Regions from separate parts of the Martinezella lusitana genome, predicted to be linked through region 3. Evidence: riboswitches for the same ligand, from Rfam matches in the RefSeq annotation. Region 3 holds a riboswitch; each other region holds the start of a gene.
The links. A riboswitch is a leader RNA that binds a small molecule or an ion and turns the genes downstream of it on or off. The one in region 3 is predicted to bind thiamine pyrophosphate.

Region 1 (7,714 bases), on a different replicon from region 3:
CCCGACGGTCACTTCACCGGACACTTCCGCCCGCCTGACGGCATCGATGACGTCCAGATGCGAAAGCTCCAGCCCCGGCGCAACGTTCTGGATCGCCAGCCGCCCGATCATGCGGCGGCCCGTCATTAGGCGCATACGCGTCATCACCTGGCCGATGCGCAGCAGGTTCTCGTCTTCAGGCAGCGGCGTCGCTTCAATTTCTCGTGTGGTCGTTGCTGATGTCATTCCGCCAGCATATCAAAGATGGGCAGACATTAAAATATGCAAACGGCATTCATCTGCCGTTGACAATTATATGCCAATAGCACATATATTGCCCTGCAACATGTTGCCCTCGAATAGCCTACCCGAAAGCAAGATGCTGCGGATTCAGGAACTGGAGCGACCCATGCCCGTTCGGTCGAACGCGCGGCACTCCAGGCAAGCTCGGATTTCTCGTTCCATGGACATGCAGACCACGCCCGCGCCGCTCGTTGCGGATCACCGCCGCCGGCTTATCCTCTTCTTCTTCCTGATGACCGCCATGTTCATGGCAACGCTCGACAACCAGATCGTATCGACGGCGCTGCCGACGATCGTCGGCGAATTCGGGCATCTGGAACGCTTCGGCTGGATCGGCTCTGCCTATCTGCTGTCCCTTTCTGCCGTCATGCCGGTCTACGGCAAGCTCGGCGACCTCTTCGGCCGCAAGTATGTGATGATGACCGCGATCGCGATCTTCACCGTCGGCTCGGCCGTCTGCGGTCTTGCGGTGTCGATGGATACGCTGATCGCCGCCCGCGTCCTGCAGGGTCTTGGCGGCGGCGGCATCCTGGTGTCGATCTTCGCCGTCAACGCCGACCTCTTCGAGCCGCGTGAGCGCGCACGCTACCAGAGCTATTCCAGCCTGGTCTTGATGGCATCGGGTGCCATCGGCCCCGTTCTCGGCGGCACGATGAGCGACCTCTTCGGCTGGCGCTCGATCTTCCTCGTCAACGTGCCGATCGGCTTCATTGTGCTCACCGGCCTCGCCTTCATGCTGCCTTACCGCAAGCCGGCCCGTAAGCCGAAGATCGACTATGCCGGCGCGATCCTGCTGGCGCTCACCACCACCAGCATCGTGCTTGCCGCCGACGGTACGGAACTCTTCGGTTCGCTGCTGTCGCCGCAATGCCTTGGGATCATCGCCTTCGGGGCGCTCTGCGCGGTCGCCTGGGTCTTCGTTGAGCGCCGCGCGCCGGAGCCGATCGTGCCGCTAACGCTGTTCCGCAACCCGACCTTCGGCCTGCTCCTGATTATCTCCATTACCAGCGGCGCCGTTGCGATCGGCATGGTCAACTATTTCGCACTCTTCCTGCAAACGACGACCGGCCTGTCGCCGTCGGTGGCGGGTCTGCTCTTCATCCTGTTGACCGGCGGCATCGTCTGCGGCTCACTTTCGGCCGGCCGGCTGATTTCGGCCAGGGGCCGCTACAAGCCCTTTGCGATTGCCAGCGCCGCCTGCAGCACTATCGCCTTCGCAACACTGGCACAGGTTCATGCAGGTACGCCGATCGCCTTTATCGGCGCCCTGATGCTGCTGCATGGCATCGGCATCGGCCTGGCTCAGCAGGTGCCGGTCATCGGCATCCAGAACACCGCCGCCAGTCGTGACGTCGGAGCGGCGACCGGCGCCGTCACGCTGTCGCGCATGGGCGGCGCCTCCATCGCCATCTCCATCTACGGCGCCATCATCGCCGCCAAGCTCGGCAATGTCGGCGTCTCCATTCCCGGCGTCACCAACATCAAGGAACTGACGCCGAAGATGATGGCCGCCCTGCCGGACGCCACGCGCGAAGCGGTCGCCAGCGCCTATGCCAGCGCCTTCAGCCCGCTGTTCATGACGGCCGCCGCCATCTGCCTTGTCGGCCTGCTGACCTCGATCACGCTGAAGAACGTCCAGCTCCCGAGCGCCACCAAGAAGCTCGATAGCCAGGCCGCCGCTCACGCCGCCGAGTAAGCTGCGCATCCTCGCAATCGACAAGGGGGCACCCCCTTGTCATCCCCTCGTCACGGGGCTAAACCTGCCAACGCTCTAACGGGGTGCCTTATGTCTTTCAAAGACATCTGGCTGAGAGGCCTTCACCGGCCAACCCGCGGAACCTGATCCGGCTAACACCGGCGGAGGGATTAGACGCGTGACGAAATCATAGCGCCCTTTTCCCGTTCAAGACGAAACCAAGAGGAGGCGCTGCCATGCCCAACCGATCGCTGATGACATTCTTTGCCGGGCTGGCCTTTGCCACCGGCACCACCTTTTTGCCGCGCAGGCCGCAGAGGCCGCCGACAAGACGCTCACCATCTATACCTATGAAAGCTTCACCGCCGAGTGGGGTCCCGGCGCCAAGGTCAAGGCCGCCTTCGAGAAGACCTGCGGCTGCACGGTCAACTACGTCAGCGTCACCGATGGCGTGGCGCTGCTCTCCCGGCTGAAGCTGGAGGGCGCGGGCACCAAGGCCGACGTCGTTCTCGGCCTCGACACCAACCTCGTCGACGAGGCCAAGGACACAGGCCTGTTCGACACTAGCGGCGTCGATACATCCGCCCTCAAGGTCCCAGGTGATTTCAAGGACGATGTTTTCGTGCCCTATGACTACGGCCATTTCGCCGTGATCTATGACACCCAGACCATCAAGAACCCGCCGAAGAGCCTGAAGGAACTGGTCGAGGGCGATCCGTCGCAGAAGATCGTCATCGAGGACCCGCGCACTTCGACGCCGGGCCTCGGTCTGCTGCTCTGGGTCAAATCGGTCTATGGCGACAAGGCCGCCGACGCCTGGACGAAGCTCAAGGGCCGCATCCTGACGGTGACGCCCGGCTGGTCGGAAGCCTATGGCCTCTTCACCAAGGGCGAAGCGCCGATGGTGCTCTCCTATACGACCTCACCGGCCTATCACATGATCGAGGAGAAGACCGACCGCTATCAGGCGGCCTCCTTCTCCGAAGGACATTACATCCAGATCGAAGTGGCCGGCCTGATCAAGTCGTCGCCGAACAAGGATCTTGCTCGCGACTTCCTGAAGTTCATGGTCACGCCGGGCTTCCAGGACACAATCCCGACCAACAACTGGATGATGCCGGTCTCCGCCACCTCCGAGCCGCTGCCGGATGCCTTCAGCAAGCTGGTCGTTCCCGCCAAGACCTTCCTGATGAGCCCGGATGTCGTCGAGAAGAACCGCAAGGCCTGGATCGACGAATGGCTAACGGCCACCAGCACCAACTGACACCGACATGATACTGACGGCGCCTGAGAGACGACATGCCATAGCCGGCGGGGCATTCAGCCTTGCCGGCATCGCCGTCTTCATCGGCCTCGCCATCATCATCCTGCTTGCCGCCGGCATCGGATCCGGCGGCGGCAATCCACTCGCAGACCCCTATCTTCTCCGCGTGTTGCGCTTCACCCTGCTGCAGGCGACGCTCTCCACCCTGCTCTCCATCCTTTTTGCGATCCCGGTTGCCCGCTCCCTGGCACGACAGCCGCGGTTCCCCGGTCGGCTCTGGCTGATCCGGCTGATGGCCGTTCCCATGGGCCTGCCGGTGCTGATCGGCGCGCTCGGCCTGCTCGGCATCTGGGGGCGCCAGGGCATTCTCAATCAGGCGCTGGCGAGGCTTGGCCTGTCGCAGCCGATCAGCATCTACGGGCTGACGGGCATCCTCTTGGCGCATGTCTTCTTCAACCTGCCACTGGCGGCCCGCCTGATGTTGGCCGGGCTCGAACGCGTGCCGGCGGAATATTGGCTGATGGCCGGCGGGCTCGGCATGCGCCCTGGCTCCGTCTTCCGCTTCATCGAATGGCCGGTGCTGCGCGGCCTGATCCCCGGTATCGCCGGCCTGATCTTCATGCTCTGCGCCACCAGCTTCACGCTGGTGCTGACGCTTGGCGGCGGCCCGGCAGCAACGACGATCGAGGTGGCGATCTACCAGGCGCTCCGCTTCGATTTCGATCCCGGCCGCGCCGTCACATTGTCACTGCTACAGATCGTCGTCACAGCCGCTATTCTCGGCGCCATGGCGCTAACGCCAGCGCCGGACGAGCACGGGTTGACGAGCGGTCGTGCAACGCGGCGCACCGACGGGACATTGCCTGCCGCACGATGGACCGACGGCGCGCTGCTGCTGATCGCCGCCCTGTTTATCGGCCTGCCGCTCGCCTCGGTGGTCGTCACCGGCCTCAAGGCCGATCTTCTGAAACTCGTCAGCCAGACGATCTTCCTGCAGGCAACCGCAACGAGCCTTGCCATCGCTCTTGCCGCCGGTCTTCTGGCGGTGCTGACCTCCTTCGCCATCGTCCGCGCCCGTGCGACCATATCGACCGAACGCCGGAAAACACCCGGCCTGCGCGGGCTGACCATCGGTTTGAGCGGCACCTCCTCGCTGGTCCTCCTGGTGCCGCCGATCGTACTGGCAACCGGATGGTTCCTGGCGCTGCGGCCGCTCGGCGACCCCGCCCGCTTCGCCGCCCTGCTAATCATCGTCATCAACGCCCTGATGGCGCTACCCTTCGTCATCCGCGTCATCGAACCGGCCTATATCATCCACCGCCGCCACACGGAGCGCCTCGCCGCCAGTCTCGGGCTTACCGGTCTTGCACGGCTGCGCCTCATCGACTGGCCTGGCCTGCGCAAACCCTTCTTCACCGCCCTCTCCTTCGCCATGGCGCTGTCGCTTGGCGATCTCGGCGCCGTCGCCCTTTTTGGTTCCGATAGCCTGATGACCCTGCCATGGCTGGTCTACAGCAAGCTCGGCAGCTACCGCACCAACGATGCCGACGGGCTTGCTTTCATCCTGGGGCTGGTATGTCTTCTGCTGACCATTGCCGGCACGACCGGACAGGGCAGGCATGAGGATGAAGGCAGGCGGAATGACTGACGGGCAGAACATGGCGGAACAGAGCATCGCGATGACCGGCGTCGAGCTGCGGCTCGGCACGCATGATTTCCGCTTCGACTGCGATCTGCCGCACGGCAAGATCATCGCCATCACCGGCCCATCCGGATCGGGCAAGTCGACCTTCCTCAATCTGCTCGCCGGCTTCGAGACGCCGGACCGTGGCCGCATCCTGCTCGCCGGGCAGGATGCGACAGGCCTGCATCCTTCCGAGCGGCCGGTATCGCTGGTCTTCCAGGACAACAACCTCTTTTCCCATCTCGATCTCTTCACCAATGTCGGGCTGGGCATCAGCCCATCGCTAAAACTCACGGCGGACGACCGGAAACGGATTTCGGAGGCGCTAGCGCGTGTCGGGCTTGCCGGTTTCGAACGGCGCAAACCGGGCACGCTCTCCGGCGGCGAGCGGCAACGTACCGCTTTCGCCCGGGCGCTGGTGCGCGACAAGCCGATCCTGTTGCTCGACGAGCCCTTCGCCGCGCTTGACCCCGGCCTGCGATCCGGCATGGCCGAACTTCTGACCACGCTCCACCGCGAAACCGGCAATACGGTGCTGATCGTCTCGCACGATCCCTCGGAAGTCCGGCGCCTCGCCGATCACGCCGTCTTCATCGACGGCGGCGCGATCCGGCTTTCGGCGCCCATCGACCGCTTCCTGACACAGGACAACATCCCGGCACTGACCACATTTTTACAGCATTAAGCGCAATGCAGCATTTCAGCGGCGATTTTGCCTTAATTTTGTCGCGGCATCCGGCTGAAAGTCCTCGTAAATGCTTGCCAAAATACAACGCAGTCACAATTAAGCGGAGTCTCGCTATGCAACGGCTGCCGAAATCGGCTACAGCAAAAGCTCGGATCATCCGGTTGAACTCAGGTCTGATCGCGGTGGATGCAACCTTAGACGACACGCGGCTATGATCGGCCCGGTTATGATCAAGCAAGTTTGGCGCCCAGCCGGTATGGCAGCGAAATGAGTGGGATACAGGTACTGAAGCAGAGCAAGCACGCAGGACGAAGGATCAGTGCGACTACTGCGGCCCATGCGCGCCGCCTCGCTCTCGTCTTTCTTGCCGCGACGGTGCTCAACAGCTGCCAGACGGTGATGGATCAGTCCTATCAGCCGAACGTGTCGCCTTCCGCCAATCCGCAGATCGTGTCCGAAGTGCAGAAGAACGATCCGCGCGCGCAGATGGGCGCCCGCGAGCATCCACGCATTCTGGCGAGCTACGGCGGCGAGTACAAGGACGCAAAGACCGAGCGCCTCGTTGCCCGCATCGCCGGCGCGCTGACCAGCGTTTCGGAAAACCCGCAGCAGTCCTACCGCATCACCATCCTGAATTCGCCCTCGATCAACGCCTTCGCGCTGCCCGGCGGCTATCTCTACGTCACGCGCGGCCTGCTGGCGCTTGCCAATGACGCCTCGGAAGTCGCCGCCGTGTTGTCGCATGAGATGGCGCATGTCACGGCCAATCACGGTATCGAGCGTCAGAAGCGCGAAGAGGCCGAGGTCATCGCCAGCCGTGTCGTCGCTGAGGTCCTATCCAGCGATCTCGCCGGCAAGCAGGCGCTTGCGCGCGGCAAGCTGCGCCTTGCCGCCTTCTCGCGCCAGCAGGAGCTGCAGGCCGACGAGATCGGCATCCGCACGCTCGGCCAGGCCGGCTACGACCCTTACGCCGCCTCCCGCTTCCTCAACGCCATGGAAGACTACAGCCGCTTCATGACGGCGAACTCCGACGCCGACCAGAGCCTGGACTTCCTGTCGAGCCATCCGAGCACGCCGCAGCGCATCGATCTCGCCAAGGCGCATGCCCGCGAATTCGGCGAGGAAGGCAAGGTCGGCGACACCGGCCGCGATTATTACCTCAACGGTATCGATGGCCTGCTCTATGGCGACAGCCCGGAGGAAGGCTATGTGCGCGGCCAGACCTTCCTGCATGGCGGGCTTGGCATCCGCTTCGACGTGCCGCCCGAATTCCGCATCGACAACAAGGTCGAAGCGGTGATGGCAACCGGCCCCGGCGATATCGCCGTCCGCTTCGACGGCGTTGCCGACAGCCAGAACCAGAACCTGACGAATTATATTTCCAGCGGCTGGGTCACCGGCCTCGACCCGACATCGATCAAGTCGATCACGGTCAACGGCATGGAAGCGGCAACCGCGCGCGCTTCGGCCGACCGCTGGGATTTCGATGTCACCGTGGTGCGTGACCGCGCGCAGATCTTCCGCTTCCTGACGGCGGTGCCGAAAGGCAGCATCACCCAGCTCGAGCAGACGGCCGATGTGCTGCGCTCAAGCTTCCGGCACATGACACCGGAGGAAGCCTCGTCGCTGAAGCCGCTGCGCGTGCGCGTCGTCACCGTCAAGGCGGGAGATACGATCACCACGCTCGCCGCCCGTATGATGGGCACCGACCGCAAGCTCGATCTCTTCAAGCTGATCAATGCGTTGCCGACCGGCGCATCGATTGCACCCGGCGACAAGGTCAAGATTATCTCGGAATAGGGGGAACCTCGGCTTCACCCCAACGGGGAGAAGGTGCGCTGCGAGCGCAGATGAGGATATTGCCGAGGCGCTACCCTTCACCCACGTCCAAGGCGGTAGGAACGAACGCTCCTCGTCCCGTTACCACCCTCCAGGCACCTTCTCCCCGAGGGGAGAACGGTTTGTCAGGCATAACTCGCCATGCGCGGATCTGCATCGACCAGGGCGCTACGGAGCTTCTCCATGGCGCGGCTTTCGATCTGACGGACGCGTTCCTTGGAAATGCCGAGAGCGGTGCCCAGCTCCTCCAGCGTCGCGCCA
Region 2 (7,714 bases), 750 kb from region 3:
TCGCAGCGCCGAAGCCACGGCCGGCGCCGGAGACGATGACGATCTGCTGGTTAAGAGGCAGGCTCATTTCGGTTGTCCTTCTGTGTCTGGCCATAGCGCGTGAAAATGCTGAACCGGCCCGTGGCCGCTACCAACCGAAAGCGTTCCGGCCGCGGCAACGGCGCCTGCGAGGTACTGCTTGGCGGTGGCGACGGCTTCCGTCAGCGTCGCGCCCTTGGCGATCTCGGCGGCCAGGGCACTCGAGAGGGTGCAGCCGGTTCCGTGCGTGTTCTTGGTCGGAACGCGGCTGGCTTCGAACCACATCAGGCCTTCCGGACTTGCCAGCACATCAGGGCTTTCATCGCTATCGAGATGTCCTCCCTTGATCAGAACGGCCAGTGGCCCGAGTTTTGCCAGAGCTTGTGCCTGCCGCGCCATCGTCTCGCGATCTTCGGCGACCGGTTCGTGCAGAAGAGCCGCCGCCTCGGGCAAATTGGGTGTCAGCAGCGTTGCGAGCGGAAGAAGCCGCTGGGTCAGAATGTTAACGGCGTCGGCGGCGAGCAGCGCGGCACCTCCCTTGGCAATCATCACCGGATCAAGGACGATCGGAATGCCTCGATGCGGGGCGAGTGCCTCAACGACGGCCTCTGCGATGCCCGCATTCGCGATCATGCCGATCTTTACGGCGTCAACGCGGATATCGGCAAAGATCGCCTCGATCTGATCGGCGACGAATTGCGGCGGGACAGGATGAACGCAGGACACACCTTGGGTGTTCTGGGCCGTCAACGCAGTCAGCACCGCCATCCCATAGACGCCGCGTGCCGAAAACGCCTTCAGATCCGCCTGGATACCGGCGCCGCCGGACGGGTCGGAGCCGGCGATGGAAAGAACGTTGCGGATCATTGGCGTGCCTCCCTGATAGCTCTCGCGATTTCGGCGGCTGCGGCCTGCGGATCCGAGGTGCCGCAGATGGCGGAAACGAGGGCGATGCCGTCAGCACCGGCCAAAAGGGCGTCTGCCGCATGCACGGCCTTCAAGCCGCCAATCGCAACGGACGGAACGGGGCAGAGATCGATCATGCGGGCAAGGCCTGCAAAACCGATCGGCTGCTTGTGGTCGGGCTTTGTCGGTGTCGCGAAAACGGGACCGATCCCGGCATAGTCCACGAGGTCAGGATCAATGGCGGCAGCAAGCGCCTCTGTTTCCACCGAAAGGCCGAGGATCATATCGGGGCCGATCAGTCGGCGGGCGGTAAGGGCGTCCATGTCGTCCTGGCCGATATGCAAGCCGTCGGCGCCGATCGCGATTGCCGCCTCGATGTCGTCGTTGACGATAAGGCGCGCGCCGGTGCCCGCCAGAGCCTGCTTCAGCACGAGGCCGGTTTCGATCATGCTTGCGGTCGAAGCTTGCTTGTCGCGCAGTTGCACGATGGTGGCGCCACCGGCGACTGCGGCGCGTGCGGTTTCCACCATGCCGATACCGGCGCAGAGCACCGGGTCGAGCACGAGGTAAAGAGAGAGATCGAAGTGCTTCATAGCGAGATGATCCTAGCTTCGCTGTCGATCGCCTTTTCATCGAGCCCGGCCAGTGTATCGAGGAAACGCCATGAAAACGAACCGGGTCCGTCAGCTTCGCGGCCTGCTTGCTCGCCCGCCACTGCGAAGACGGCCAGTGCCGCGACCGTTGCGGCGAACGGTTGATCCGGTCTTGTCGCCGCGAAGGCGCCAACGAGGCAGGTCAGCGAGCAACCAAGCGCGGTCACCTGCGGCATGAGCGGCGAGCCGCCCTCTATGCGGCTGGCCTTGTTTCCGTCGGTGACGAAATCCGTGGCGCCGGTGACTGCAACGACCGTGTGATGCTTTTGGGCAAGCAGGACGGCGGCTTCCTCTGCCAGTTCGACAGGATCCCGGCTATCAACGCCCTGGCCACGGCTGGTGCCGCCGGCAAGCGCAATGATTTCCGAGGCATTGCCCCGAATGACCGTCGGATGCAGATCCAGCAACCCGGCGACTGCCTTTCGCCGGAAGGACGTGGCGTAGTGGGCGACGGGATCGAGAACCCAAGGCTTGCCCGCTTTGTTTGCCGCCTGCGCCGCTGATGTCATGCCGGCGAGCCAGCCGCTGGAAAGCGTGCCGATATTGATCGTCAACGCGCCGGAGATGGCGGCGAATTCGCCGGCTTCCTCCTCCGCATGCACCATCGCGGGAGAGGCACCGGCGGCGAGCATCACATTGGCGGCGATGTTCATCGCGACGAAATTGGTGATGCATTGCACCAGCGGCGGGTTTGCCCGCATGGCCGTTAACAGAGTGCCGGGAGTGGTCGGGTCTTGCATGTCGCCCTTTCGGGCGGGGCGAGACGCGAAGGGAGACGACGCAGCGTGCCGAGACCCCGAGCGACTCCCTCCGCCAGCATGATCTGGTTCAGGTTCAAAGGGTGCTTCTCAGCCCGTCATCGACGGACGCCCCTGTCTCTCATCACCGTCTTTTTCGCAGAGAACGGCTGCGCTGTCACCAGAAAATCGTCGGCCGTATCGTAATCGAGGTGAGCCAAAGCGAGCGGACACCGCGAGGCAGCTCCGCAACCCATGCATCAGTTGCATGGGTGCATTGAGACCTTAGCTATACAATCAACGAGGGTTTCGCACTACATCACTCTCATCGGAGCGGATGGAGCGCCAAGCACGGCAGCTCTGCTTCGAATACCCTAGGAAAGGGGATCATCATGAACGTAGCACGCTCTTTTAATAACTGGCTCAAGTATCGTCAGACGGTCGCCGAACTGGGCCGTATGTCCACGCGCGAACTGCATGACCTCGGCATCGGCCGTAGCGAAATCCGCAACGTCGCTCGTGCGGCCGTTGTTCGCTAACAGCGTAAAACGCTGATCTACAGTCAAAATTCTGCTAGCGCCTGCTTCCTCCCGAGCGGGCGCTTTTGCTTTGTACGCGCCACAGGCGAAGCGCGGCGTTTCCGGGTGAGGGGCTTGCCGCCTGAAAGCCGCCCGATTTTCGCATAATGCATAGCTGCCTTGCAAATAAATGCCTATGAAGTAAGCAGGTCTAGTGTATAGTCATATTCATCGAAGCAATGCACCTCCTCCCGCAGAGCTTCGATGATGCGGGCGCCCTTATCCTCCTCCCAAGGTCGCCTGCGGGAACGGCAGCACTCCTCCTCCCAGCTGCTGTTCGGTTCTTTTCGAAAAGCCTGCCGCACCTCCTCCCGCGGCAGGCTTTTTCGTTTTGGGCCGAGCCGAATTTCTCCGGCGACCCGACTGGGAACCAGTCAGATCCTCACGCGCAAATCCTGACGCCAATGTGATCCCGCCCTCTCGTAAAAATTGATCATGCCCCTATGTGCGTAATAGAGAACGCGCTAGATCGGTCGGTACGTCGCAATTGTATCCGCCGAAAATCAGGAGTTTGAGCATGACCGATTCTGCCGAATACACGCCGCCGAAGATCTGGGTCTGGAACAAGGCGAATGGCGGCCAGTTTGCCAATATCAATCGTCCGATCGCCGGGCCGACGCACGAAAAGGAATTGCCGGTCGGCCGCCATCCTCTCCAGCTCTATTCGCTGGGAACACCGAACGGGGTGAAGGTCACGATCTTGCTCGAGGAGTTGCTGGCGCTGGGCCATAGCGGCGCCGAGTACGATGCCTGGCTGATCAAGATCGGCGACGGCGATCAGTTCGGAAGCGGTTTCGTTGATGTTAATCCAAACTCCAAGATTCCGGCGCTGCTAGATCGTAGCGGCCCGACCCCGATCCGGGTCTTCGAATCCGGTTCAATCCTGACCTATCTCGCCGAAAAATTCGGGGCGTTCCTGCCGACCGAACAGCCGGCGCGCGCCGAATGCCTGTCTTGGCTGTTCTGGCAGATGGGCAGCGCTCCTTATCTCGGTGGCGGCTTTGGCCATTTCTACGCCTATGCGCCGACAAAGATCGAATACGCGATCGACCGTTTCGCCATGGAGGTGAAGCGCGAGCTCGACGTTCTCGACCGCCGTCTCGCCGAAAGCGAATATCTGGGTGGAAAGGACTATACGATCGCCGATATTGCCGTCTGGCCCTGGTATGGCGGACTAGTGAAGGGCTGGCAGTATGGCGCGGCCGAGTTCCTTCAGGTGCAGGATTACAAGAATGTCCAGCGCTGGGCCGAGGCAATCTTTGCACGACCGGCCGTGAAGCGCGGTCGCAAGGTCAATCGCCTGTCCGGCGATCCCGCCGACCAATTGCATGAGCGTCACGACGCCAGCGATTTCGACACCAAGACCCAGGACAAGCTTACGGCCGCTGGCTAAGCAACCTACTCATTCGTGCTTGAGCCCGTCGCCATCATGGCGGCGGGCTTTTCATATTTGCGACTACCGATGCTTTTCCGATCGGCACGTCAGCCTCGCTCCATCTTGTTTGGCCAAATGTCTCATAGACATCGATGCGCGCATTCGAAGTGCGTCGATGAAGGACCGCAAGGGGAATGCCGCGCATGCAAGAGAGCTTTGACGACCGTGCCTCCGGCCCCGCCTCGAGCAGCCAGTTGGACAATGATCGTGATGAGCTTCTCGCTTGTCTGGTGTCCGGCGGAGACGAGAGGCTGGATTGCGAACCCGTGACTGGCCTTAACATGTATGGCCACGGTCCATTGCCCCGGCCGCTGGATCTGGCCTTCGGTTCGTCGACCGCATCGACCATTTCCGCGCCAGCTTTCGCGGCAGTCGGCGCCTATCATGCGCAGCTTCTTCGGGAGATGGAGACGCATGCCGCCGCTGACATCTATGCGCGGGAGATCGCGAGGGTTCGAACGGAGTTGCTGCATCTGCTCGGCCTTGACGACGGCACGGAACAAGTGGACGCCGTCATGGCGACATCCGGTACCGATCTTCATCTTTTCGTCGCCGCGCTGCTGGCGCGCGAGGATAACCGGACATTGATGACCATAACGCTGATGGGCAATGAGACCGGGAGCGGGGTCATGGCTGCCGCTGCCGGCCGGCACTTCATGAACCGCGTCAGCAACGATCGCCCGGTTGCCAAGGGCGAGGAGCTCAGCCCCGGACAGGCCACGCGCAACGCCGCCGTCGCGGTGCGTAACGCGGATGGTACGTTGCGCAGCGACGACGAGGTCGAGAGCGAGTTGAGAGGCTTGATCGAACTTGCCCGCGCCGCCGGTCTCAGATGCCTTCTCGTCGTGACGGATGTCTCCAAAACCAGCTTGCTCGCGCCCGGTCTCGATACGGTCTTCCGCTTGAAAGCACGTTTCGGCGCCATGCTCGATATCATGATTGATGCCTGCCAGTTCCGGGTTTCCGCTGCCACGATCCGCGCCTATCTCGCCCATGACTTCCTTGTGGCGCTGACAGGCTCGAAGTTCCTGGCCGGGCCGATTTTCAGCGGAGCTCTGTTGTGTCCGCCGCGATTGTCGGCTCGACTGAAGCAGCGAGCTTTGCCGGCGGCGCTTGCTGATTATTGTGCGCAAGCGGACTGGCCGGAGGGCTGGGTGGCTAGGGATGAGTTGCCGCATCGCGCCAATTTCGGCCTTCTGCTGCGATGGAAAGCGGCCCTGTTCGAACTGGAGCGTTTCGTGAAGACGCCCGACGAAAAGATAATGGCCGTTCTGTCCGCTTTTGCCGCGGCGGTGCAGGTTCGGCTGGAGCGCGATGGCGCCTTCGAGCAGCTCGATACGCGCGCCATAGCCCGAAATCGTCTAGAGGATCGGCCATGCGGATCGCGTTGGGACGAGATCCCGTCGATCTTTTCATTCTACCTTAGAAACCCCTATCGGGGGGCATTCTGGCGGCGGCGGAGACTGCCGCGGTTTATAAGGACCTGGCAGTCGAAGAGAGCGGCCTTACGCCGGTGCGCCTCGGTCAGCCGGTTCGCTGCGCCGATTTCGGCGATATGCCGGCAAGCGCCTTGAGAATCTGCCTGAGCGCGCCGTTGATCGTGCGGGCCTGCGAGAGCGCGCAAGCGCTGGAGAGCCTGATTGATCAGGCCATGGCGGTGCTGGATCGGACAGCCTTCGTTGCGGCGCAATTGGCACCTCGGTCGGAGGCAATCCGTGCATCGGGCGGCTAAGGACTAGCATCCTCTCGCCGCGATCAGGCGGCGGCGCGATGCTCGTCTCTTGCCGTCGTCCAAACTTCGCGTGCCGCATCGGCATTCATCGCGGCGATGGCTATGCCGACGATAAGGTCCGGCCAGGCCGAATGCCACAGGAATGCCGTCACGATCCCAGCTGCGATGATAGCGATATTGGCGAGCGCATCGTTGCGGGCGGAAAGAAAGGCGGCGCGGGTCAGGCTGCCGCTATGGTCACGGAAACGAACCAGCATCATGGCGCAGGAGAGATTGACGACGAGCGCGCCGAGGCCAGTCAAGGATAATGGCAGCGGCTCGGGGGCAACCGGAACCATGAATTTATGCCAGGCGGTCCAGATGGTCGCCAGTCCGGGAATGAGGAGGATCGCGGCAAGCGCCATGCCGATACGGGCACGATTGCGTATGCTCCAGCCGAGCGCCATCAGGATCAGAAGACTCACCGAGGCGTCTTCAAGGAAATCGATACTGTCGGCAAAGAGCGATACTGAGCCTATGGACAGGGCCACCGCAAATTCGACTCCGAAATAGCCAAGATTCAGCAGCGCAACACGTTTGACCGCGTTGCGGAGAGCAATGTCCGTCATATGTCCTCCATCTTCCTCACCACCCGGGCAGCAAGAGCCGGCAGGCGTCCTTCACGTTTATCTAACGTCGAATATCCGCTTGAACAGATGCACACGTCGAAGATAATCGCCGGCTATCTATAAGCTTTGCTAGTCTTCGCCGTCAAAGCCCGCAAATTCACTCCGGACAATGCCATGGCGCTGAAGTTTGTCGTAGAAAGTCTTGCGCGGGATGCCGAGTGCTTCGATCGTTCGGCGGACATCGCCGCCGTTTTGAGCAAGCGTTTCGCGGATGAGATCCGCCTCATAGCGCTCGACGCGGACGGGCAGGGATAGAGCCGTATCGGCGGAAACAGTTTCACTCGGCTTTACGCCTGCGGCCGATTCCAGACCGAGGACGAAACGCTCGGCGAAGTGCGAAAGTTCGCGAACATTGCCCGGCCAGTCATGGTGCTGCAAGTGACGGCGGACGGTGGCGGAGATGGTTGGCACGTCGCGCTTGAAACGGCTGGCCGCACGCTCAGTGAAGTAGCCGAAGAGCAACGGGATGTCGTCACGCCGGTCGCGTAGCGGCGGGATGGAGATGGTGACGACGTTGAGGCGGTAATAGAGGTCTTCGCGAAAATCGCCGCGCTGGCGCGGATCGCCAAGATCGACCTTTGCCGCCGCCACGACACGAAGATCGATGGGGCGCACTTCATTGGTGCCGAGCGGCGTGACTTCCCGCATTTCCAGCACGCGCAGCAACTGCACCTGTATGGTCGGTGGCATGCTCTCGATCTCGTCGAGAAACAGCGTGCCGCCGCTCGCATGTTCGATGCGGCCGATACGCTTTTTCTGCGCGCCGGTGAAGGCGCCGGGCTCGTGGCCGAAAAGCTCGCTCTCGATGACGGTTTCCGGTAGGGCGCCGCAATTGAGGGCGACGAAATTGCCCTTCGCCCGCCGGCTCCAGCGATGCAGCAGGCTCGCGACCACTTCCTTGCCGCTGCCGGTCTCGCCGGTCACCAACACATCGACGTCGGTATCGGCGATCTGCCGCAGGGTGTGGCGCAGTCGCTCCATTGCCGA
Region 3 (7,714 bases):
GGACATGGAAAAGGACCTCCGTTGAGGTTTCGCGGCCCGCCGGCGAATGTTTTCCGCCGGCGGGCACGGACGCAAACCCGATCAGAAGGACGGAAGCTGCGCCATCGGCCGGCCGGTCCACTTCACCGAGATCTTGTCGAGATCACCGGAGACTTTCATGAGATAGATTGAGGTATTCAGCCATTGGCGCAGTTCGAAATCATCGATCTTCGTCGCCATGGAGTTACCCTGCTGGAAGAAGGTGAAGCCGACCTGCAGACCCGCATCCGGACGCTGCTTGATGATCGCCTCGCCAACCGTGGACGGCACGGCCGCCGCGTCGGTCTGGCCGGCGATCAGCGCCTGCGCGCTGGTGGAATCATCCTCATAGACAACGATTTCTAGACCGGGAACCGCCGCCTTGCGCAATGCCGTTTCCTGCGACGAACCACGGTTCACCGCCACGCGCTTGCCTTGGAGATCCGACAGCTGGGTAAATTTCTGGTCCGGACCGGAAATGATGTCCATGTTGAAAGCGCTGTAGGGCTGGGTGAACATCACCGTCTTCGCCCGCTCGCCGGTCGGCGCCAGTGTTGCGACGAGGAAGTCCACCTTGCCGGTCTGCAACGCCGGAATACGCGAAGGCGGCGTCAGCGGAACCAGTTCCACCGGCAGAGAGAGATAGCCGGCAATCAGATTGGCGACGTCGACGTCATAGCCGCTCGGATTGCCCTTTTCATCGATCATGCCCATCGGCGGCGCACCGGTGAGAACGCCGATGCGCACCTTGCCGCGCGAAATGATGTCGTTCAGCGTCGTCGCATGCGCCTGTGTCGTCGCGAGCAGCCCCGTGGCGACAATACCGACCGCTGCCATGACCCCGCGCAGGGATTTCGAAATGTTCATGATGCTCCTCCATCTGTTGCTTTGTCACACTCCGCCGCTGCCCACTCCCCGGAGCTCTCGCGGTGGAAACTACCAACTTATTCACGGCACCTATGTTTGCGGTAACATAGGAAAACTGAATGAAAAAACCGCCCTGCCAAAGCCAGCAGTCCTGAACCGATTACTCCGTTCTCGCGGAATTAGAATGATAATCCCAACATTCATCCGCCGCTCCCGATCCGGCTCGCGCCATTTCGGTTGGTGGTTGCAATAGAACATGTTACCGGTATCATTGCAAGTCAGATAAGACACCGCTGTTTCGACACAGTCTCAAGGGAGGAAAATTCATGTTCACACGGTCCGCGATTTTCGAGGGCGCAATCCATGCCGGCCGCGAAGAGGAATTCTTTCGCATCGTCGAGGAAAAGCTGCTACCCGTGTGGAAGCGCATGCCGAATGCCCAGGCAGTGCGTGTGATGCGCACCGGGCGTAGCGACCCCGGAGCCGCGCCGATCATCATGGTCCAGGAAATCGATTATCCGACGATGGAAGCTGTGGAAGAGGCACTCGTCTCGCCCGTTCGCCTGGAAGGTCGCGCCATCACCGACGAGATGATGAGCATGTGCGACGGCCGGTTCTATCATCTCGTCTACCAACGGATTGCGTGAACCAAAAACAGGGGAAAACGTGGCGCATCCTTCAGACATATCCCGCAAGGCGACCATGAGCGACGTCTCGCGGCTTGCCGGCGTTTCGAAGATGACCGTGTCGCGCGTGCTGGCTGATCCGACGCTGGTCGCCGAACCAACACGCAATCGCGTGATGACGGCGATCGAGCAACTCGGCTACGTGCCGGACCGGACCGCCAGCTCACTTTCCTCGCGCCGGACCAACTTCATCACCGCGATCCTGCCGACGCTGACCAACGCCAATTTCGCCGACACCGCACAGGGCCTCGCGGGTGCGCTGCGCGCCGCCGACTACCAGCTCCTGATCGGCTATACCCTGTACAGCCTGGCGGAGGAGGAGCGCATCGTTCGCGCCATGCTGGCGCGACGCCCGGATGCGATCGTCATCGCCAGCGCGGTCCACACCAAGGCGACCAACGAGATGCTGCTGCGGGCGGGCATTCCGATCGTCGAAATCTGGGACGCGTCGGAACACCCAATCGACCATGCGGTCGGCTTTTCCAACTACGAGGTCGGGCGGCTGGCGGCCCGGCATCTCATCTCTCTCGGCCATCGCCGCATCGGCGCCATCGGATCGGCCGTGACCGCGGACGCTACCGACTTTCGCGGCGAAAGTCGCCTGCTCGGATTTGCCGCGACCCTCCGTGAGGCAGATCTTTCCGACGACTTCATCGTTCGCCAGAATGCCGCGCCCTCGTCCTACGATCACGGGGCTGAGGCGCTGAGCACGCTTCTCCAGCGGGCGCCCGACGTTCAGGCCGTCTTTGCGGTTTCCGACATTTCCGCCGTCGGCGCGCTGATGGAATGTCACCGCCGCAAGATCGTCATCCCGGACGACCTTTCCATTCTCGGCTTCGGTGATTTCGACATTGCCCGCCAATGCGTGCCGGCCTTGTCGACCATCCGCGTCGATGCCGCAATGATCGGTCGAAAAACCGGAGAGTTGCTACTGGCTATCCTGGAGCCGGACGGCACCGTCCCGCAACCGACGGAGAGCCGTCTGGATGTCGGCTTCGAACTCGTCACCCGCGAAACGACGAGCGCGCCCAAGACGTAGCAGTGTCGCTTGGCCGGACAGCCTCGCGGCCAAGCCTCAGTGTCATCGCCTCACCTGCGGGGTTGACATGACCCGAACCGAAAGCATAGCCTTCACGACATTCACCAGGGGGGTCCCGGCAAGGGGCTGAGATACTGCTGGACAACTCGGCTTTGCCGATTGTGGCGCAGTGACCCGTTGAACCTGATCCAGTTCATACTGGCGTAGGGACGGTGCAAGCGCTCGAAAGGCTTACGGATTCACGCGTGGAATCCTTGAGCCGGCGTCTTTTCATCATTCCGGCTGAGGACTGGGTCTCCAATCGCAACTTGGAGCCTCAAACCATGAATATCGCCGCAAAGAATGTAACCCCGACAGTCACCACCGGCCCCTTGCCGGCATCCCGGAAGATCTACATTCCGGGAGACATCCACCCAGACATTCGCGTGCCGATGCGCGAAATCAGCCTCCACCCGACATCGGGCGAGCCGCCTGTCATCGTCTATGATTCCTCCGGCCCCTACACAATCGAGGGTGCCGACATTCGTATCGAGCAGGGTCTCCCTGATCTGCGCCGCGAATGGGTGCTCGCCCGTGGCGACGTCGAATCCTATCAGGGCCGCCATGTCCGCCCCGAGGACAACGGCTTTGCTAGCGGCGAGCGGCTGACACCGGAATTTCCCACGCTGCGCCAGCCGCTGCGGGCAAAGGACGACAAGGCCGTCACCCAGCTCGCCTATGCGCGCGCCGGCATCATCACGTCCGAGATGGAGTTCATCGCCATCCGCGAAAACCTCGGCCGCAAGGCGCAGGCGGAGGCCATGGTTCGCGACGGCGAAAGCTTCGGCGCCCATATTCCGGATCATGTGACGCCCGAGTTCGTCCGTCAGGAAGTCGCGGCGGGACGGGCGATCATCCCTGCCAATATCAACCATCCGGAAGCCGAGCCGATGATCATCGGCCGCAATTTCCTGGTGAAGATCAACGCCAATATCGGCAATTCCGCCGTCACCTCGTCGATGGCCGAAGAGGTCGAAAAGATGGTCTGGGCGGCGCGTTGGGGTGCCGATACCGTCATGGATCTTTCGACCGGCCGCAATATCCACAATATCCGCGAATGGATCATCCGCAACTCACCGCTACCGATCGGCACCGTGCCGCTTTACCAGGCGCTGGAGAAGGTCGAAGGTATTGCCGAGAACCTGACCTGGGAGGTCTATCGCGACACGCTGATCGAGCAGGCCGAACAGGGCGTCGACTATTTCACCATCCATGCCGGCGTGCGGCTCCACTACATTCCGCTCACCGTCAATCGCGTCACCGGCATCGTCTCGCGCGGCGGTTCTATCATGGCCAAGTGGTGTCTCCATCATCACCGCGAAAGCTTCCTCTACGAGCATTTCGAGGAGATCTGCGACATCTGCCGCGCCTATGACGTCTCCTTCTCGCTCGGCGACGGCCTGCGCCCCGGTTCGATCGCCGATGCCAATGATGCCGCCCAGTTTGCCGAGCTGGAAACGTTGGGAGAGCTGACCAAGATCGCCTGGGCTAAGGATTGCCAGGTGATGATCGAAGGCCCCGGCCATGTGCCGATGCACAAGATCAAGGAGAACATGGATAAGCAGCTCAAGGTCTGCGGCGAGGCGCCCTTCTATACGCTCGGGCCGCTCACGACCGACATCGCGCCCGGCTACGACCACATCACCTCCGGCATTGGTGCGGCGATGATCGGCTGGTTCGGCACGGCGATGCTCTGCTACGTTACGCCTAAGGAGCATCTGGGTCTTCCGGATCGCAACGACGTCAAGACCGGCGTCATCACCTACAAGATCGCCGCCCACGCCGCCGATCTCGCCAAGGGGCATCCGGCAGCGCAACTGCGCGACGACGCGCTCTCCCGTGCCCGCTTCGAATTCCGCTGGGAGGATCAGTTCAACCTCTCGCTGGACCCGGAAACCGCCCGCAGCTTCCATGACGAGACTTTGCCGAAGGAGGCACACAAGGTCGCGCATTTCTGCTCCATGTGCGGCCCGAAATTCTGCTCCATGCGGATCTCCCACGACATCCGCGCCGAGGCGCAGAAGGAGGGTCTGGAGGCAATGGCGGCAAAATATCGCGAGGGCGGCGATCTCTATATGCCGATCGATGCCGTCGAGCCTTCGGCCGGCTGAGATGCGCGTCCTTGTCAAAGGGGTCGGCGTCGCCGGCCTCACCGTCGCGCATGAGCTCTACGCTCGCGGCGCCGACATCACCGTCTTCGACCCGCGCCCAGGGTTCGGCCATGCCGCATCCTGGCTCGCGGGCGGGATGCTGGCGCCCTGGTGCGAGCGTGAAAGCGCCGAGGAGGCCGTGCTCTTACGTGGCATGGACGCTCCCGATCGGTGGGATGCGATCCTACCTGGAGAGGTACACAGAAACGGGACGCTGGTGGTCACTCCGGCCCGCGATCACGGCGAGCTGAAGCGCTTCGCTAGCCGCACCACGGGTTATGAATGGGTGGAAGAAGAAGCTTTGGCCACGTTGGAGCCGGCACTTGCCGGGCGCTTCCGGCAAGGCCTGTTCTTTTCGCGCGAAGCTCATCTCGATCCACGGCGAGTGTTGAGGGCGCTGCAGGAGAAGCTTGGCAGACAGGGTGTCACCTTCGCCAGCGAGAATCCGACCGAACAGGGTTTCGACGATATTGTCGACTGCACCGGCGGCGCACGCATTGGAGAGACCCGCGAGTTACGCGGGGTGCGAGGCGAGATGCTCTACCTTCAGACCGATGAGGTCGAACTCATCAGGCCTGTCCGCCTACTGCACCCGCGTATTCCCGTCTATATCGTGCCGCGTGGCGACGGCCTTTTCATGGTCGGCGCAACGATGATCGAGACGGAGTTCGACGGCCCTATCGCGGCGCGTTCCCTGATGGAGTTGCTGAACGCCGCCTATGCGCTGCACCCTGCTTTCGCAGATGCCACCGTCGTTGAAACCGGCGCCGGCATCCGCCCGGCCTTCCCCGACAATTTTCCGCGCGTCAGGCGCGAGGGAAACGCGGTCATCCTCAACGGCCTCTATCGCCACGGCTTCCTGCTGGCACCGGCCATGGCCGCTGAGACCGCTGATCTTGTCTTTTCCCGAAATTCTATAGGAGCGCCTGCCCCATGAGACTGATCGTCAATGGCGAGCCCCAGACCATCCCTGTCACGACGCTTTCCGAGCTGCTGATCACGCTGGATTATGAGGGCGACTGGCTTGCGACCGCCGTCAACGGCGAACTCGTTCATCGCGAGGATCGCTCCGACCACGCCCTCAACGACAATGACAGGATCGAAATCCTGACCCCGATGCAAGGAGGCTGACCCATGCTTGCTCTCTACGGAACCGAAGTCGCGTCCCGCCTTCTATTGGGCACCGCGCGCTATCCCTCTCCCGCCATTCTCGCAGAGGCCGTCAGACAATCGGCAACGGAGATCGTAACGGTATCGTTGCGCCGCGAGACCGCCGGCGGCCGCAATGGCGGCGCGTTCTTCGAGATGATCCGCGCGCTTGGCGTTCGCGTGCTTCCCAATACCGCCGGCTGTCACGGCGTTTCCGAAGCCGTGCTGACGGCCAAGATGGCGCGCGAGGTATTCCAGACCAACTGGATCAAGCTTGAAGTCATCGGCAATCACGACACGCTGCAGCCAGATGTCTTCGGGCTAGTGGAGGCCGCACGCATTCTCGCCAGCGAAGGCTTCGACGTCTTTCCCTATACGACCGACGATCTGGTGGTGGCCGAACGATTGCTGGAAGCGGGCTGCAAGGTCCTGATGCCGTGGTGCGCGCCGATCGGCAGCGCCGCTGGCCCGCTCAATCTGTCCGCCCTTCGAGCCATGCGGGCGCATTTCCCAGATATCCCGCTGATTGTCGATGCCGGTATCGGCCGGCCGTCGCATGCGACGACGGTCATGGAGCTCGGCTTCGATGCGGTGCTGCTCAACACCGCCGTTGCCAGCGCCCGCGACCCCGCCGCCATGGCCGGCGCCTTTGCCAAGGCGATCGATGCAGGCCGACAGGCCTTTGGCGCCGGCATGCTGGAGCCGCGCGACATGGCGGTGCCATCGACCCCGGTGATCGGAAGGGCGGTGTTCGCATGAGGCTCGACCCCTTCTATCTCATCGTCGACAGCGCCGACTGGATTGCCTGGCTGGTGCCGCTCGGTGTCAAGCTGGTGCAGTTGCGCATCAAGGATCGTACGTCGTCGGAGATACGCGCCGAAATCCAGAGGGCAAAGGCGATCTGCGCGACGCATCGATGCCAGCTCATCATCAATGATCACTGGCAGCTTGCCATCGAAGAAGGATGCGACTTCATCCATCTCGGACAGGAAGATCTGGCCGTTGCCGATCTCAGCGCCATTCGCAAGGCGGGCCTGAAGCTCGGGCTTTCGACCCATGATGAGGCCGAACTGGCGACAGCCCTCGCCGCAAGCCCGGACTATATCGCGCTCGGCCCGGTTTATCCGACCATCCTCAAGAAAATGCCGTGGACGCCACAGGGCCTCGACCGGCTGCGCGAATGGAAGGACCGGATCGGACCACTACCGCTCGTGGCCATCGGCGGCCTAAACCTGGATCGCATCGCGGGCGTGTTCGCGAACGGCGCCGACAGCGCCGCTGTCGTCACCGACATCACGCTGAACGCCGATCCCGAGACGCGAACTCTGGAATGGATCGCAGCGACCAAAGCCCGAACACCGAGAACGGCCAACGCGGCACCGTAAAGTTAAGCTGTCGGCGATTGGTCTGTGCGATCTTGCAGCATGATCCAAGTCGCTCGTGATCGCCTTTATCGCCGCCACCGGTTTCCCGCTGAAGTGATCGCTTATGCCGTCTGGCTGTATCTTCATTTTCCGCTCAGTCTGCGGATGGTCGAAGATCTGGTGGCGGCGAATTCCCATCAACCTACCCGGCGGCGAGAGCGGATCATGAAGGGCTTCAAGTCAGCCCGACATCTTCAGCGTTTCGTTTCCATGCATGACCCCGTGGCCAATCTCTTTCACATTCCACGCCATGATATTCCGTCCGACCGTTACCGCGAACCGAAGTCATGCAAGTGTGGAACAAAATCGCACGCCTGCGGGCTGCATAAGCGAAGGCGGACG

Region 1: it holds a riboswitch for thiamine pyrophosphate, as region 3 does, so the genes downstream of both, thiB (thiamine ABC transporter substrate binding subunit) here and thiC (phosphomethylpyrimidine synthase ThiC) in region 3, are expected to answer to the same signal.
Region 2: it holds a riboswitch for thiamine pyrophosphate, as region 3 does, so the genes downstream of both, thiM (hydroxyethylthiazole kinase) here and thiC (phosphomethylpyrimidine synthase ThiC) in region 3, are expected to answer to the same signal.

What each region holds. Positions count from the first base shown of each region.
Region 1 covers NZ_CP050308.1:2,310,436-2,318,149, forward strand. The annotation lists gene HB780_RS24920 (MarR family winged helix-turn-helix transcriptional regulator) at 1-225, opposite strand, end outside; gene HB780_RS24925 (MDR family MFS transporter) at 443-1,978, shown strand; TPP riboswitch at 2,048-2,165, shown strand; gene thiB (thiamine ABC transporter substrate binding subunit) at 2,238-3,242, shown strand; gene thiP (thiamine/thiamine pyrophosphate ABC transporter permease ThiP) at 3,250-4,890, shown strand; gene HB780_RS24940 (thiamine ABC transporter ATP-binding protein) at 4,883-5,611, shown strand; gene HB780_RS24945 (M48 family metalloprotease) at 6,014-7,414, shown strand; gene HB780_RS24950 (RNA polymerase factor sigma-32) at 7,579-7,714, opposite strand, start outside.
Region 2 covers NZ_CP050307.1:803,511-811,224, forward strand. The annotation lists gene HB780_RS06750 (3-oxoacyl-ACP reductase) at 1-67, opposite strand, end outside; gene thiD (bifunctional hydroxymethylpyrimidine kinase/phosphomethylpyrimidine kinase) at 64-885, opposite strand; gene thiE (thiamine phosphate synthase) at 882-1,517, opposite strand; gene thiM (hydroxyethylthiazole kinase) at 1,514-2,317, opposite strand; TPP riboswitch at 2,366-2,461, opposite strand; gene HB780_RS06770 (DUF1127 domain-containing protein) at 2,707-2,853, shown strand; gene yghU (glutathione-dependent disulfide-bond oxidoreductase) at 3,410-4,285, shown strand; gene HB780_RS06780 (hypothetical protein) at 4,471-5,901, shown strand; gene HB780_RS32930 (hypothetical protein) at 5,898-6,059, shown strand; gene HB780_RS06785 (cation efflux transmembrane domain-containing protein) at 6,083-6,667, opposite strand; gene HB780_RS06790 (sigma-54-dependent transcriptional regulator) at 6,797-7,714, opposite strand, start outside.
Region 3 covers NZ_CP050307.1:57,688-65,401, reverse strand. The annotation lists gene HB780_RS03290 (amino acid ABC transporter permease) at 1-6, opposite strand, end outside; gene HB780_RS03285 (transporter substrate-binding domain-containing protein) at 82-885, opposite strand; gene HB780_RS03280 (EthD domain-containing protein) at 1,212-1,532, shown strand; gene HB780_RS03275 (LacI family DNA-binding transcriptional regulator) at 1,588-2,610, shown strand; TPP riboswitch at 2,707-2,838, shown strand; gene thiC (phosphomethylpyrimidine synthase ThiC) at 2,934-4,760, shown strand; gene thiO (glycine oxidase ThiO) at 4,762-5,736, shown strand; gene thiS (sulfur carrier protein ThiS) at 5,733-5,930, shown strand; gene HB780_RS03255 (thiazole synthase) at 5,934-6,707, shown strand; gene HB780_RS03250 (thiamine phosphate synthase) at 6,704-7,333, shown strand; gene HB780_RS03245 (hypothetical protein) at 7,376-7,714, shown strand, end outside.